Regions from separate parts of the Bacillus cereus group sp. BfR-BA-01316 genome, predicted to be linked through region 2. Evidence: riboswitches for the same ligand, from Rfam matches in the RefSeq annotation. Region 2 holds a riboswitch; the other holds the start of a gene.

Region 1 (5,377 bases), on a different contig from region 2:
GATTGAATTATGGATCGGCCGAACTGGGGAATTGGAGGATTAGTATTCGTTGGCTGCATGTTTCTTGGTGGAGGAGTGGGATCTATGTTAGGAAGTACCCAAACTGGATGGCTAATAGGAATGGGTGCTGGATTTCTTGGGATGGCTTTAACGAGACTGATTAGAAAGTAATATAACGGGGGATTCTTCTTCCAGTAAATAAGGAAATATGCATGTAAGTAATTGCTTACATGCGAGCTCTATAAATTATAGTTAGAAGCTTCCCTTTTTGTATTTGTCTTTTCTAAATTTCTTCCATACATAGATGTGATTCTCAAATCGGAGGAGGGCACTTTAGGGTGTCTTTTTTTTATGCTCTCTAAAAATGTCTTAACATATAATATCCGAGTTTTGCCGTCAGTCCCCGATGCCCATCAAGCTAAGGTTTTAAAATAACCCCAAAATAAAAACCTGATATCTCTACGATTATTTATCCCGCTATTTTTGGGAGATTAACTGCCTGTAAAAGTCCGATTGGTACGGGCTAATAATGAGAGGGGATGGACAAACCCCCCCCTCTGATTAAAGTTTCACTTTATCTCTCCGTCTCAAAAAACTCAATCCACTCCCCGTCAGGGCCAGTGAAGAATATGTAACGTGTTCCATCCGGTAATGTTTCGATTTCATCTCCAAGTAAAAATGTTACTCCGTGTTTCTGTATTCTTTCGATTTCATCTTCTAATGAATCTACCTTAAAGCAAATGTGATGCACTTTTCCTTCTGCCGGAAGAGAAGAGTTGTAACCTTCAATTAGTTCGAGTATCGTTTCTTTTGATTCTTCTACACCTAAAAAAGCGAGTTTTAAGTCTGGGTTTGGATGCCCCATCCGTTTAATGAGCTGTAAGCCGACTACTTCCTCATAAAATGAAATAGATGTTTCTAAGTTTGCGACCATAAGTCCGACGTGTTCAATTCTTCTGACTGGCATGTGCACTCCTTCTTTCTGAAAATTATATATAAAATAATATTGAAAATTAAGAAAATAAGCAAGATAAAAACCTTACAAATTTTAACGTGTAATATGGTATAGTGAGAAAGTATGTTTGGGGAGAAGGAAGGAGATTATACTATGAATACAACTACTCAAACTCCTTCATTATCGGAAACGATGAAAGAGTGGCATTATGCATTAGCATATGAAATTAAACATTGGAAGACGATAGGTGGTAGTAAAATTTCTATCATTAACGGTCGTTTCTTATATACAGATTATGAAAGTACAGTATACGTATTTCAGCTTATTTCGGAAGTAAGCTTACCGGAAGGTTCACCAATTCGAATTGAGTTCGATGGTGAAGAAGCGACGGGGGAAGTATTATCTGTACATGGATTAGAAATAGAACTGAAGTTAAATGATTATATACAAGGTGAAATAAGAGAAGCTGTTTTATACAGTGAACCGTGGCAACTTTTAGAGCAACTGCAAGAGCGATTGAAAGAGGCGCATAAAGATAAGTTGAAACGTAATCGTATAAAGCGTCTTGTTGATGGGACGAGTAGTCCGAAGCATATTGAGAAGATGAAAAATACGAAAAATGAATTGGCGTATCGTTCATTTTACAATCCGACAACGTACGTGTGGGGACCACCGGGAACAGGGAAGTCTTACAATTTATCGCGTATTATTTCTGCTCATTATCAAAAAGGAAAATCGGTACTTGTGTTAGCTCATAGTAATGCGGCTGTGGACGTATTAATGAGTGAAGTAACGAAGCAAATTGAGAAGAAGAAGAAATGGACACCTGGCGAAATTGTTCGTTACGGTTATAGTCAACATGAACATATACGAAATCATGAAACGTTACTTGCGTCGAAGTTAGTTGAAACGACGAACGGATCTTGGGGAGAAGAAAGACTCTATTTAGAAGAGACACGACAAGATCTTCGTGAAAAGATTTTATCATATAAAGCGACTTCTGCTGATAAGAAGCGTATACAAGAGATTGAAAGTGATCTTCGAAAGCAAAAAGCGAAAATTAAAGAAGTAGAAAAAGAATATATTGAAAATGCAAAAGTAATCGGTGCAACGCTATCAAAATGTGCCATTGATTCACTTATTTATGAGCGCACATTTGATTTAGTTGTTGTAGATGAAGTAAGTATGGCATATGTTCCGCAAATCGCATTAGCTGCTTCTCTTGGAAAACGTATTGTCGTTTGTGGTGACTTTTTACAATTACCTCCGATTGCGATGGCAAACCATGAACTCGTTCGAAAATGGCTCGGTGAAGATATGTTTTATCATGCAGGGATTGTTAATTCTGTAAATAAATCAGAAGCACATCCCAACCTTTTTATGTTGCAGGAACAAAGACGTATGCATGCGGATATATCGAAGTTTACGAATTCATTTATTTATAAAAATAGAGTTTACGATCATCCATCTGTTTCAGAGCGTAAAGAACTTGCGAAACTACAACCGTTCGCAAATGAAGCTAGTGTTTTATTTGATACGAGCTTAATGGGAGCTTTTTCTTTAAAAGACGCTGCTTCAGGTTCGCGTTTTAATATTATGTCTGGGTTAGTAGCGATGCAAATGATGTTAATTGGATTGTTAGATGGTGTTCAATCTATCGGTGTAGTTACGCCGTACAGGGCGCAGTCCCGCTTTTTATCAACGTGCATTAGAGAAATGTTGCAGAGAACGAAATATCAAAACATACCAGTTTTAGCGGCGACAGTTCATAAGTTTCAAGGGTCTGAAAGAGATATGATGATCTTTGATACGGTTGATAGTTATCCGCAAGAACGTCCTGGTGTGTTATTCTTTGATCATAAAAACCATCGTCTCGTCAATGTAGCAGTTACGAGAGCGAGAGGGAAGTTCATTCAATTATCAGATTGCCACTACATGCGTAAAAATTTATCGAGAAAACAAGCGTTATCACAATTAACAGCCCATATAGAACGTCACGGAGATGTATATGATCGTACGACATCAAGACAAGTGTGGGAGCGGAAAATATCGAAACGTTTACGTTGGTTTATGGAAATGAATCTTGAAGAGCCGAAAGGACTACTAAAAGATATTTTAGCTGCAAAACGTCAAATTATCATTTCACTTCCAAGCACAAGGCAAGTAGATAAAAGAGTATGGCAAGCGTTAATGCGTACGAATGCACAAGTAACGGTATATAGTGATGGACCAGTTCCATTAAAAAATATAAAGTTACAAAGACAAAACAAAGCATACCCGTTTATAGTAATCGATGATGAAATCTTTTGGGCAGGGGCACCGCTCACATCTCAAATGATGTTTGAAGGTAGTACGGAATTCCCGTACATATGTGCAAGACTACAAGCACCGGAGACAATTGGCGTATTAAAAGGGTTTTTAGATATTCGGTAAATTCGGATAGGAATTCCTTGACTTTTGCCTGGAATGAACTTAGAATAAAAATAATTTAATATAATTTTATGAAAATTCTTATCACGAGAGGTGGAGGGACTGGCCCTACGAAACCTCGGCAGCGGATTCTATATGAATACTGTGCCAATTCCAGCAAGGTAACTTGAAAGATAAGAAAGAAGCTCATTTTCACGTAAAAAAGCCTCTTTCTATCTTTTAGAAAGAGGCTTTTTTACGTGAAAATAAAAGGAGGAAGAAAAATGGGAGCGACAGGAGTAACGTCACAAAGAAAAACAATTACTGAAAGTATAGAAAGAAATAAGGAAAAATACATAAAAACAAGTCATGATATTCATGCGAATCCGGAGATTGGTAACCAAGAGTTTTACGCATCAAGAGCATTAAGTTTACTGTTAGGAAGCGCAGGATTCCAATTGCAACATAATATAGCTGGGCATGAAACAGGCTTTATCGCAAGAAAAAGTTCCGGAAAACAAGGGCCAGTAATCGCATTTTTAGCTGAGTATGATGCTTTACCAGGACTCGGCCATGCGTGTGGTCACAATTTAATCGGAACAATTAGCGTTGCAGCAGCGATCGCATTATCAGAAACACTTGAAGAAATCGGCGGGGAAGTTGTCGTGTTCGGAACACCAGCAGAAGAGGGTGGGCCAAATGGTAGTGCGAAAGCGAGTTATGTAAAAGCAGGTTTATTTAAAAATATTGATGCGGCGCTTATGATTCATCCGAGCGGAAAAACAGCGACGACGAGTCCATCACTAGCGGTCGATCCACTAGATTTTCATTTTTACGGGAAAACAGCTCACGCAGCAGCTTCGCCTGAAGAAGGAATAAACGCATTAGATGCGATTATCCAGCTTTATAACAGTATTAATGCACTTCGCCAACAACTTCCATCAGATGTGAAAATTCATGGAGTCATTACAGAAGGAGGAAAAGCGCCTAATATTATTCCTGATTACGCATCGGCACGATTCTTTATCCGCGCAGCAACAAGAACAAGATGTGCTGAGGTAACAGAAAAAGTAAGAAATATCGCACAAGGTGCAGCACTAGCAACAGGTACAAAAGTGAAAATTCATCAATTCCAAAATGAAATCGATGAATTGCTCGTAACAGAAACATTTAATGACGTCGTAGCCGAAGAACTAGAACAACTTGGTGAAGATGTAAACCGTAAAGAAAGAGTAGGAATCGGCTCAACAGACGCAGGAAACGTAAGCCAAGTCGTACCGACAATTCATCCTTACATTAAAATTGGGCCAGATGACTTAATTGCTCATACGAATGAATTTAGAGAAGCAGCTCGTTCAGAACTAGGTGATAAAGCGTTAATTACATCGGCAAAGGCATTAGCGAATACGGCATATCGATTAATTACGGAAGAAGGGTTGTTAGAGAAGGTGAAGGAGGAGTTTAGGGAGGTGCAGAGGAATCAGGGGTAGGTGGTTAAAATACTTTCGATTTGAATAACAGGTTCTCTTTTCGAAGGGAAATCTAATTAACAAGTAAAAACGCAATAAAAAAGAACATTGATTTTTCAATGCTCTTTTTTATTTACTAATCATTTATTTCCTCGTTATTTTGATAACAAATCTCTTCAGCAATTTCTTGGATGCGATTTAGTTTAATACCATCTCTTTGTTCAATAGATAATGGGTGATCTGTTACTTCAGGAGCGGCATTACACAATTGGATAAAATCAGAGCATTGGCTCGTTTTAAACATAATGAATGCTTGAATGTTTTTATTAATTTTGGAAGGCTCAAATTTTGTTCTGTAAGCCGCTATAACTCCTTGATCTTCAAGTTTGTTAATCAGTTCTTTTGCAGCAGGCTGCGTCATGGATATAATCCGTCCTATTTCTGAAACAGAAATTCTCGCATTTTTATATAACAGGTTCATAATTTTATGATCGATTTCATCCAATTTTACTGCGTTTTGCATTGTGTAGCCTCCTTATTTCAT
Region 2 (5,377 bases):
TTTGCTGGTTTTCATATTTTCACCCCTGTTTGTAGTATGAGATATCTCCTATTATTTTTACAAGGAAGAATGATACGATTTATGTAAATTTGTTTTTGTAGAAAAGAGGGTGTGAGGGGTTTATGAAAAAATATAAAACATTGCTATTTGATGTGGATGATACGTTACTAGATTTTCAAAAGGCTGAGAAAATTGCTTTACGGATGCTTTTTGAAGAGAAGGAGCTTCTTTTAACTGATGAGATAGAGGATCGTTATAACAAAATAAATAAAAGTCTTTGGGGTTCTTTTGAAAAAGGTGAAATAACGCGAAATGAAGTTGTAAATACACGATTTTCCATTTTGTTTAAAGAGTACGGGGAAGAAGTAGATGGAATATTATTCGAAAATAATTATCGTAGCTACTTAGAAGAAGGAAACCAACTCATGCAGGGTGCGTTTGAATTTATAAATCAAATTCAAAGTAAGTATGATTTATATATAGTGACAAACGGTATTTTTAAGACGCAAGATAAACGTTTGCGTAATGCAGGATTACATGCATTGTTTAAAGATATTTTTGTTTCTGAAGATACGGGATTCCAAAAGCCGATGAAAGAGTATTTTGATTATGTTTTTGAACGTATTCCTAACTTCGCTTCTGAAGAAGGGCTCATTATTGGGGATTCGTTAAGCGCCGATATTAAAGGTGGATATGTAGCAGGAATTGATACTTGTTGGTTTAATCCAGAAAAGAAATCAAATGATAGCGAGATTGTGCCAACATATGAAGTGCATAAGTTTGAAGAATTATACGCACTATTAAAGCAGCATGTATAATACAAATAGGCAGTGGAACTTTTGTCCCCACTGCCTATTTGTATTAATTTTTAGTTTCGTTATGTTTAGGAAGCGGAAATGCATTACCAATTGCCGCCGCCCCGAGCATCGGTAATAATAAATTGAGCGGGAAAAACATGAGTAATAGTAATGTTATAGCTATTGGTTTTCTTAATGCATAGCTTGAAATAGCTGTCGTGACGATGGCTACAGAAGCTATTGGATCTATAGGGATAATAGAAGCTATAGCATATCCGATACTTGATCCAGCAAATATAATTGGGAAAATATGTCCGCCGCGCCAACCCGTATTTAAACAAACGGCAGTAATACATAATTTTAAAACCCCTGAAAGAAGTAGTACCCAGAAAGATAAATGGCTCCATTCAACGACTAAATCTTTTAATTGATGTTCCCCTGAAAATAACGTATACGGGAGAAAAGTTCCTGTAACTCCTAATAAAATACCGCCTATAATTCCAAGTGATACCTTGTATTCCCTGAAGGGGTGGATTAATTTCTCTAATGTGAATTCTAATTTGAAATAAAAGAAACCAACTATAGCACCAATGCTAGCAAGTGGTAGAAAGGCGATCCATTCATTAAGAGAAAGGGAACCTTCCCCGAAATCAACAATAAAGGATCCACGATTATCGAGTTTACTAAGCAATAAATAAACGGAAAAACCAGCAAAAGTGGTAGCTAAATATACAATTGCTTTTTTTCCTTTAGAAAATTCGTTAATTTGTTCACCCTCATTTTCATTCGGAGCTAAGAAACCGAATAATGGTGCATTAAAAATTACACTTAAAGTAGCACCAATTCCAACTTCTGTTAGTTCATTCATCCCTTTTAAAGCAAATTTAAAGCGATCTCCTACCCATGTACAAAGTCCACCGATAATTCCAACAAGTGCTGCTTCTGGGCCTAAACTAGCTCCAAATATTAAAACGATAATCGCAGTTAAAGTAGCTTTATGTACAAAACTGTATTCAATTCTACCTGTTTTTTTATATTCAGCCATCACTTCCGGCATAAGGCGTGGATATGTACCGAAGTATTTTTGTGTTAAACCAACGAGGATACCACCGATGATTGTTACACAAACGGTGTAATAAGGGGGAGAAGAGAAAATAGTAGGTAAGTATCCCCAAATAAAGTGAATTCCGATATTTATTGTAACTAAAAATAACCAGACTGTAGCTCCTACTATAGAGCCTAAAAGAATGCCATATAGGACGAGTATATAGTGCATGTCCTTTTTATTTGTCATGTTGTACCTCCGTTATGTAAGTTTTAATGTAGAAAGGATTGAATATGCTAGTGTGAAATGAATTGAATATATATAGTATCTTTTTGAGGGATTGGCTTATTCAATATATTGAGATCTCATGAAAATTTGAAACCAACGCGGTTAAACCACTTATTTAATTCTATATATTGATCGGAGTTTTTAAAAGGTCTTTTTCAAATAAATATGGAATATATTTCTTTTGTTGTTTATATTAAATTCCTTACATTTAATTTAGAACATTCAGAAAAACCATTTGACATCAGGAAATTATTGCTATAAAATCAACGGTAATTGCATAGTCTTATCAAGAAAAGGTGGAGGGACAGGCCCGATGAAACCTTGGCAACAGCCGAATAACGGAATTGTGCCAAATCCTGCAGGTAATAATCCTGAGAGATAAGAAAGAGCCTTTAGAGCGTGTTTTCAAACTGCTCCTTTCTTGTTTTCAGGAAAGGGGTAGTTTTTTATTTTGCATAAAGTGAAACTTTAATCAGTGGGGGTTTTGTCCCTCTCCCACTGATTATTAGCCTTCACCAATCGGGCAGTTATCTCCCGCATAACTTCCTCGCATTCGCTGAATTTTGAGGTGGGAGTCTTACTGCCCGCAAATAGGGGGATAAAAGAAAGGAGAATGAGAGATGGGAGAATCATGGGGGAAAGGAACGATTTGTGTGCAAGGTGGCTATACGCCAAAAAATGGTGAGCCGCGTGTTTTGCCACTTTATCAAAGTACAACGTATAAATACGATACGTCAGATGATTTAGCAGCACTATTTAATTTAGAGGCAGAAGGATATATATATACGCGTATTGGAAATCCTACTCTAGCTGCATTTGAGCAGAAGTTATCAGATTTAGAAGGCGGTGTAGGGGCTGTTGCAACAGCTTCTGGGCAGGCAGCTATTATGCTTGCGGTTTTAAATATTTGCAGTAGTGGAGACCATTTACTTTGTTCTTCAACTGTTTACGGAGGAACGTTTAATTTATTTGGAGTGAGTTTGCGTAAGCTTGGCATCGATGTTACGTTCTTTAATCCTAATTTAACGGCAGATGAAATTGCGGCACTTGCTAATGATAAGACAAAACTCGTTTATGCAGAATCGTTAGGAAATCCAGCAATGAACGTTTTGAATTTCAAAGAACTTTCAACGGCAGCAAAAGAATTAGAAGTACCTTTTATCGTTGATAATACATTAGCGACGCCTTATTTATGCCAGGCGTTTGAACATGGGGCAAATATCATTGTCCATTCTACAACGAAATATATTGATGGCCATGCAAGTTCTCTAGGCGGCATTGTAATAGATGGAGGGAACTTCGACTGGACAAATGGAAAATATCCTGAGCTTGTCGAATCTGATCCGAGTTATCACGGCGTAAGCTATGTTCAAAATTTTGGAGCAGCAGCGTATATTGTGAAAGCGCGTGTTCAATTATTAAGAGACTATGGAAACTGTATGAGCCCATTCAATGCATATATTAGCAACATTGGCCTGGAAACATTGCATTTACGAATGGAGCGTCATAGTGAAAATGCTCTCGAAGTTGCTAAGTGGCTTGCTAATCATGATCGTATTGAATGGGTGAATTATCCGGGGTTAGATAGTAATGAAAGTTACTCGTTAGCACAAAAATATTTGAAAAAAGGTGCTAGTGGAGTTTTAACTTTCGGTATTAAAGGCGGATTAGAAGCAGCAAAAGAATTTATCGCAAATGTAAAACTTGCAACTCTTGTAACGCATGTAGCTGATGCAAGAACTTGTGTAATACATCCTGCTAGTACGACGCACAGACAATTAAGCACAGAAAATCAGCGTTTAGCTGGCGTTACATCTGATTTAATCCGTTTATCGGTCGGTATAGAAGATGTTTCTGATATTATTGCAGATTTAGAAGCGGCGCTAGTCGGAGGCAAACAACATGCCGATCATAATTGATAAAGATTTACCAGCTCGCAAAGTATTGCAGAAGGAAAATATTTTTGTAATGACGAAGGAGCGAGCAGTAACACAAGATATACGTGCTTTGAAAATTGCTATATTAAATTTAATGCCTACAAAGCAAGAAACAGAGGCGCAATTACTTCGTTTAATTGGAAATACACCGTTGCAATTAGATGTTCATTTACTTCATATGGAATCGCATCTGTCTCGCAATGTAGCGCAGGACCATTTAACGAGCTTCTATAAAACATTTCGTGATATTGAGAATGAAAAATTTGATGGACTCATTATTACAGGAGCACCAGTTGAAACTCTTTCTTTTGAAGAGGTAGATTATTGGGAAGAGCTTGGACGTATTATGGAGTATTCAAAAACGAATGTAACATCGACGCTTCATATTTGCTGGGGGGCACAAGCAGGTTTGTATTATCACTATGGTGTGCCGAAGTATTCTCTTGCGGAAAAAATGTTTGGTGTATTTGAACATGAGGTTCGCGAGCAACATGTGAAATTGTTACAAGGGTTTGATGAAGTGTTTTTTGCTCCGCATTCTCGTCATACAGAAGTACGAGAGAGCGACATTGAAAAAGTGAAAGAATTAACGTTATTAGCCAATTCTGAAGAAGCGGGTGTTCATCTTGCTATTGGGCAAGAGGGAAGGCAAGTTTTCGCACTCGGACATAGTGAATATAGTTGTGATACGTTAAAGCAAGAATACGAGCGGGACTGCCAAAAAGGGTTAAATATTGATGTGCCAAAAAATTATTTTAAACATAATAATCCAGATGAGAAGCCACTTGTTAGGTGGAGGAGTCATGGGAACTTATTATTCTCTAATTGGCTGAATTATTATGTGTATCAAGAAACCCCTTATATATTGTAAATAAAGTGAAACTTTAATCAGTGGTTTTTTTTTCATCCCCCACTGATTATTAGCCTTCACCAATCGGGCTTTTACGGGCAGTTGATCTCCCATCTAACTTCCTCGCATTCGCCGAATTTCGAGGTGGGAGTCTTACTGCCCGTTAATGCGGGATAAAGATTGTGTAACACGTGGTAGCGTTTTCCTTGTAAAGATTAACCTTTATTTTTCCGAATGTTCTAAATTAATTGTTTTTCTGATTTTTCGTCTATATAATTCATCTAAACACAATTTTTGAGGGGTGGACAGTATTATGAAAGAAATTCAAGTGGGGTTATTAGGTCTTGGGACAGTTGGTAGTGGTGTAGTTCGTATTATTACAGATCATCAAGAACGACTTATACACCAAGTAGGTTGTCCAGTGAAAGTAACGAAAGTATTGGTGCAAAACATTGAGAAA

What was found. Region 2 has a riboswitch for S-adenosylmethionine ahead of MR071_RS09040 (bifunctional O-acetylhomoserine aminocarboxypropyltransferase/cysteine synthase). Riboswitches for the same ligand answer to the same signal wherever they lie in the genome.
Positions count from the first base shown of each region.
Region 1: linked by a shared signal. The riboswitch ahead of MR071_RS15320 (M20 family metallopeptidase) and the one ahead of MR071_RS09040 (bifunctional O-acetylhomoserine aminocarboxypropyltransferase/cysteine synthase) in region 2 are both predicted to bind S-adenosylmethionine.

Region 1 is NZ_JAKUGX010000019.1:21,260-26,636, forward strand. It holds gene MR071_RS15305 (hypothetical protein) at 10-171, shown strand; gene MR071_RS15310 (VOC family protein) at 575-967, opposite strand; gene MR071_RS15315 (AAA domain-containing protein) at 1,079-3,388, shown strand; SAM riboswitch class I at 3,464-3,565, shown strand; gene MR071_RS15320 (M20 family metallopeptidase) at 3,649-4,854, shown strand; gene MR071_RS15325 (Lrp/AsnC family transcriptional regulator) at 4,970-5,356, opposite strand.
Region 2 is NZ_JAKUGX010000008.1:40,628-46,004, reverse strand. It holds partial or broken gene MR071_RS09055 (transcriptional regulator YeiL) at 1-15, opposite strand, end outside; gene MR071_RS09050 (YjjG family noncanonical pyrimidine nucleotidase) at 123-818, shown strand; gene MR071_RS09045 (chloride channel protein) at 862-2,091, opposite strand; SAM riboswitch class I at 2,411-2,515, shown strand; gene MR071_RS09040 (bifunctional O-acetylhomoserine aminocarboxypropyltransferase/cysteine synthase) at 2,751-4,049, shown strand; gene metA (homoserine O-acetyltransferase MetA) at 4,033-4,938, shown strand; gene MR071_RS09030 (homoserine dehydrogenase) at 5,231-5,377, shown strand, end outside.